Zobellia nedashkovskayae: one gene and its partner. The protein of the gene in region 2 interacts with the protein of the main gene of each other region in a pairwise test. Links are inferred from orthologs where the notes say so. Each region holds a gene or a part of one and is shown on either strand. Other genes may lie near its edges.

What was found.
Region 1: the proteins of ftsA (region 2) and IWB64_RS08515 interact in binary tests that used the Escherichia coli proteins (3 or more experiments, as listed by UniProt). The link is inferred for Zobellia nedashkovskayae from one-to-one orthologs.

What each region holds. Positions count from the first base shown.
Region 1 is NZ_JADDXR010000002.1:2,020,462-2,023,698, forward strand. What follows is about bases 295-3,193. They hold IWB64_RS08515 (rod shape-determining protein), read right to left. Parts: upstream 2,309-3,193; coding sequence 1,280-2,308; downstream 295-1,279. Other genes in these bases: mreC (rod shape-determining protein MreC), read right to left, coding at 369-1,190; purH (bifunctional phosphoribosylaminoimidazolecarboxamide formyltransferase/IMP cyclohydrolase), read right to left, coding at 2,375-3,193. Also shown: more of purH, read right to left, coding at 3,194-3,237. UniProt on the Escherichia coli protein: Forms membrane-associated dynamic filaments that are essential for cell shape determination. Acts by regulating cell wall synthesis and cell elongation, and thus cell shape.
Region 2 is NZ_JADDXR010000002.1:2,451,106-2,454,322, reverse strand. Bases 339-3,217 are described here. They hold ftsA (cell division protein FtsA), read right to left. Parts: upstream 2,508-3,217; coding sequence 1,170-2,507; downstream 339-1,169. Other genes in these bases: IWB64_RS10255 (cell division protein FtsQ/DivIB), read right to left, coding at 2,511-3,217; ftsZ (cell division protein FtsZ), read right to left, coding at 339-1,132. Outside these bases: more of ftsZ, read right to left, coding at 1-338. UniProt on the Escherichia coli protein: Essential cell division protein that assists in the assembly of the Z ring. May serve as the principal membrane anchor for the Z ring.

The DNA of each region.
Region 1 (3,237 bases), 430 kb from region 2 along the record:
CAAGGTGATGTACTATAATTAATAACGCCAAATATGTAATTTGTTGTACCCTAGTGGTATTACTTAATTTAAAACTTTGAAATTCAAAGTTTACACCAAAAACAAATCTCATTATTGCGGGTCTCATGTAGGCTATAGTAATGGTAGATGCCGCATGTATTGCCATAGTGTCCGAAAAGAAATCTATAGCAATCCCTAGTAAAAAACCCAAACCAATGAATGCTGCTCTATTCTCCTTTATAGGGTACCAATAAAGAAACAAAATATAAACCATTGGGTTGATGAAGCCGAAAAAATTCAACTTATTGAACACCAGTACCTGTACTAGTACCAATAGTATAAAACGAATGACATTTAAGAAGTAATAATTACTGACCATTTGTCTCCGTTAGTTTTTCTAGTTTTAAAATTTCTTCGCGATAAGAATTGTCTATTATATAGACGTTCTTAATATTGGTCATATCATTAAAAAGTGCCACATCTATAGTGTAAAAACTTTGAGAGGTGTTGAGATCAAATTTTCTAATAGTGCCAATAGGAATGTTTTCGGGAAAAATACTGCTCATGCCTCCGGTTACAATGGTGTCACCAATCGTAAGTGGTACTAGCCTGGGTATATCTACCAATTGAACTACGTTATACCTTTTTGTGTCCCATACCAAGGAACCAAAATGATCGGTGTTTTTTATCTTGGCGTTAATGTTGGATTTCTCGTTTAAAATAGACTGTACGGTGGCAAAATTTTTGGAAGTATTTTCTATAATTCCTAAAATACCCTTACTGGTAATAACACCCATATCCGGTGCAACGCTATCTCTACTCCCTTGGTCTATAGTAATGTAGTTGCGTGGATCTGCAAAACTATTTTTAATGACTTTACCAGTTGTAATAGTGTAGGTTAGTTGAACTGAGTCTAAGACTATGGTGTCCAATTCTTTTCTGTTGAATAGTAACTTGCGCAAGTTTTTATTCTCTTGCATAAGTTTTTGATTCTCTGTATCGAGTCCAAAATATGTTGAAACTTCATTGGAGGTTTCTAAAATATTACCTGTTATCCAATTGGAAGAATTGAAAAAACGCGACTGGTGATACGAATGCGATTGAATCGTAAAGCCCAAGGAAACAATCATCAAAAAGACATAAAGAAGGAAATTCTTATATCGTATGATAAAATTGATGATCTGCTGCATTCACTATTAGATTTGGTGAAACCTGCGAAGCAATTCCGAATGGAAATAAAGTTTAAAACCTTTTGAAATCGCCCCGAAATCTTTAGGTTTTATTTGATAAGGATACTCTTGTAGCGCTCTAAGTTTTTAAGTGCTATGCCTGTACCTCTAACTACTGCTCGTAGCGGGTCTTCGGCAATGTATACAGGTAGGTCTGTTTTTTGTGATAACCTTCTGTCAAGTCCACGTAGCATAGAGCCACCACCGGCTAAGTAAATACCGGTGTTATAAATATCGGCAGCTAGTTCTGGAGGTGTCTGTGAAAGTGTCTCCATAACGGCATCTTCTACACGAAGTATAGATTTATCCAATGCTTTAGCAATTTCACGATATGAAATCTGAACTTGCTTAGGCTTACCAGTCAATAGATCACGACCTTGCACAGATTTTTCATCTGGTGGAGTCTGTAAATCTTCTGTGGCAGAACCTATTTCTATTTTTATGCTTTCTGCGGTAGCTTCACCTACATATAGGTTGTGCTGAGTACGCATGTAGTAAATAATGTCGTTAGTGAAAACATCACCTGCAATCTTAACAGATTTATCGCAAACAATACCACCTAAAGCTATTACGGCAATTTCTGTAGTACCACCTCCTATGTCAACAATCATGTTTCCTTTGGGTTGCATGATGTCTAGACCAATACCTATAGCTGCGGCCATTGGCTCGTGAATTAAGTAAACTTCTTTACCATTTACACGTTCTGCGGATTCTTTTACCGCACGCATTTCTACTTCTGTAATACCAGAAGGAATACATATAACCATGCGCAATGCAGGTGGAAACCATTTTTTCTTTAAAGCAGGAATGTTCTTTATGAACATATTAATCATCTTCTCAGATGCATCAAAATCTGCAATAACCCCATCTTTTAAGGGACGGATAGTCTTAATATTTTCGTGAGTTTTACCCTGCATCATGTTGGCTTCTTTACCAACGGCGATGATTTTGCCAGAAATACGATCTCGGGCTACGATAGATGGACTATCTACAACTACCTTGTCATTGTGTATGATTAGGGTGTTCGCCGTACCTAAATCGATGGCGATTTCCTCAGTCAAGAAATCAAAAAATCCCATTTGTAATCTGTTTGGTTATGTTACTAGCTTGATAAGGGGTGTATTTCATCGACAAAAGTAATGAAATTAATGCTTGAAATGACGTGTGCCTGTCATAACCATAGATACGCTATTTTCATTACAATAATCGATACTTAATTGGTCCTTAATGGACCCGCCCGGCTGTATAACGCTAGAAATACCACTTTTATTGGCTATCTCTACACAATCTGGGAAAGGAAAGAACGCATCGCTCGCCATTACGGCTCCTTTAAGATCAAAATTAAATGATTTTGCTTTGTGAATTGCTTGGTTCAGGGCGTCTACACGAGAGGTCTGGCCTGTTCCACTAGCACATAATTGCTTGTTTTTTGCAATAACGATAGTGTTAGATTTTGTATGCTTACATAGTTTTGAAGCGAAAATTAAATCTTCAAGATCTTGTTCTGACGGTCTGGTGTCAGTTACGTACTGTAAACCCTCTAAAGTATCCGTTCTGTGGTCTTTCTCTTGAAGCAATATTCCATTTAGACAGGTTCTAACCGTCATCTCTGGCATTTCGACTTCATTTTGAATTAAAATAATTCTATTTTTTTTGCCTTTTAAAATTTCTAGGGCATCACTTGAATAACTAGGTGCAATAACTACTTCACAAAATAACGTATGAATTTCTTCTGCAGTTGCTTTGTCAATTTTTTTGTTGCTGATTAGAACTCCTCCGAAAGCGGAAACAGGATCTCCCGCCAATGCATCTACATAGGCTTGGTGCAATGTGCTGCGTTGTGCCAATCCGCAAGCATTATTATGTTTTAAAATAGCGAAAGTGGGTTCGTCATTTTTGAATTCGAGCATTAAATTTACCGCTGCATCAACATCTAATAGGTTGTTGTATGAAAGCTCTTTGCCATGTAATTTGTCGAACATGGCGTCAAAATCACCAAAGAAAAATC
Region 2 (3,217 bases):
TAATTACCGGTGCTACTTCCTTTACTTTTTCGATAGGTAATTGATGAACGATATTCTTTCTAGCCGTTAAATCATGCTGAGCTCGTTGCTCATCTTCTAACGTGTGGATAATTTTTTTTGTTTCGGTATTTACAATCTCATCCTGTTGATCTACATCAAAACCCGTAGCAATAATAGTTACTGCTATAGACTCGCCTAAATCTTCATCCTCACCTACACCCATAATGATGTTGGCACCATGACCTGCTTCAACCTGAATATAGTCGTTGATCTCACCAATCTCATCGATGGTGATTTCTTGTGAACCAGAAACGATAAGTAACAATACGTTTTTGGCACCACTAATTTTGTTATCGTTCAACAACGGAGAATCCAAAGCCTTTGTAATGGCTTCATGAGCTCTTGCCGAACCAGTTGCCTGAGCAGACCCCATAATAGCAGTACCGCTATTAGAAAGTACAGTCTTGGCATCTCTAAGGTCAATATTCTGAGTATAGTGATGTGTAATTACTTCTGCTATACCTCTAGCTGCAGTAGATAATACTTCATCTGCTTTAGAGAAACCTGCTTTAAAGCCTAGGTTACCGTATACTTCACGAAGCTTGTTATTGTTTATAACAATCAATGAATCTACATTGGCACGCAATTTTTCAATACCTATACGTGCTTGTTCGCAACGCATTTTACCTTCAAACTCAAAAGGCATGGTAACGATGCCCACGGTAAGCACGTCCAATTCTTTTGCTTGTCTTGCAATAACAGGAGCAGCACCGGTACCGGTACCACCACCCATACCAGCGGTAATAAAAATCATCTTGGTAGTAGTGGCCAACATCTCTTTGATCTCCTCCATACTTTCCAAAGCAGCCTGTTCACCTACCTCAGGGTTGGCACCAGCACCCAAACCTTCTGTTAATGAAACACCCAATTGTATTTTTGTAGGCACAGAACTATTGTTCAAGGCTTGCGAATCTGTATTACAGATTACAAAATCTACGCCATTGATGCCTGACTGAAACATGTGGTTAATTGCGTTACTACCACCGCCTCCTACGCCAATTACTTTAATTACATTGCTTTGATTCTTTGGAAGATCGAAAGATATCCCATCAAATTCCGTGTTGTTGCTCATAGTGTGTTTTATTACTGGTTAATGTGTGTGTCGTTTTTTACTCGGCGTTATCTAAAAAGTCTTTCAACTTTTCAGACCATTTGTCAAATACCGATTTGCGTTCTTGTTGAACTTTTGCCGAATTTAATTGCTGATGTTCTTCTTCTTCATGGCCTGCCATAACAAGTTCTCCATCGTCTACAAGCTCTTCTTTAACTTCAGCTTTACTTTTTTTCTCACTCTCTACTGCATTCATCAAAAGACCAACAGCGGTAGCATATAGCGGACTGGCGATTTCGGCATCTGAATCGCCTGCCAAATGTTCATTAGGGTACCCAATACGTGTATCCATACCCGTAATGTATTCCACTAATTGCTTTAAATGCTTCAACTGGCTTCCACCACCTGTAAGAACTATACCTGCAATTAGTTTCTTTTTTTGTTCATCATGGCCGTAATTCTTGATCTCTGCATAAACTTGCTCTACGATTTCAACAACACGTGCATGAATTATTTTAGATAGGTTTTTAAGGGTAATCTCTTTTGGCTCCCTACCTCTTAAACCGGGTATTGAAACTATTTCATTATCCTTGTTTTCACCTGGCCAAGCGGAACCGAACCTTACCTTTAAAAGTTCTGCTTGCTTTTCGATGATAGAGCATCCTTCTTTGATGTCTTCGGTAATTACACCACCACCAAAAGGGATTACGGCCGTATGACGTATGATACCATCTTTAAAAATGGCCAAATCCGTTGTACCACCTCCTATATCGATTAATGCTACACCTGCTTCTTTTTCTTCTTTGCTCAAAACGGCATCAGAAGAAGCTAAAGGCTCCAATGTAATATTACCTAAATCCAGGCCGGCACTTTTGATACATCTCCCCACATTTTTGATAGAGGAAACCTGACCTACTACCACATGAAAATTGGCTTCAAGACGGCCACCGTACATACCTATCGGTTCTTTAATCTCTGCCTGTCCGTCCACTTTATATTCTTGTGGAAGTACGTGAATGATTTCTTCACCTGGAAGCATTACCAACTTATAAACCTGGTTACAAAGCTTATCCAAATCCTCTTCATTGATAACCTCTTCAGAATCTGCCCTAGTGATATAATCGCTATGGTGCAGACTTCTTATATGTTGCCCGGCAATACCCACAACAACAGATCCAATTTTCAAACCTGAATTAACTTCAGCTTCTTCTACTGCCTGTTGTATGGATTGGATAGTTTGTGTAATGTTATTTACAACACCACGGTGTACACCTAAACTTTTAGATTTACCAATACCCAAAACCTCAATCTTACCATACTCGTTTTTCTTACCGATTATAGCTACGATTTTGGTTGTTCCAATGTCTAATCCTACCGAATAATTACCTACTTCCATAACTTAATTTTTGGTGCATACTACTTGATTGTCAAACTCTAAATTAACAACATCATAGTTCTGCAGAGTTTTGTCTTTATTTGCCTTGGCGTAAAATGCCTTGAAATTGCTAAACTTTTCTTTCAACCTTTCTACATCTCCCAAATTGACAACAAACTCTTCGGTTCGAAAACGAAGTTGATACTTCTCTTCATTTACGATATGCAACCCAATGATGTTCTTCTTAAGAAACTCGTCCGTATTGATATAATTCAAAATTTTATAGACATCTGCTAAGCCTTCATCTGTTGTGCGACCTGTGATCATGGGTACACGTGCTGAGTAGCTATTTGACAATGGCATTTGCTTTCCATCCTCGTCAAGATAAAATTTTGAATCCCCTTCTACACGTCCGATTGGTGTACGCTGAATGATTTTCGACGCTAATTCACCGCTTACTGTAAGAAAAACTTGGGCACTTTTTACCATTTTGTTGGCCTCAATGGCCTTCTCGATGGTATTCAAAGCTAATTTTTCTTTAGGCATGTTTTCCAGGCTACCGAATTTTTGTATTAACAATTTATTAACCGCTCCTTCGGTGATAAATAAATGTTGATTTTCTACAAATTCAATCGCAATTCCCTTTACGCTTCTATCCGCACTTCTTTGGTTAGAAAATGCGTAAAGCCCCGTTATTACAACGATTAAGGCCAAAAGCTTTATGTAGTTAT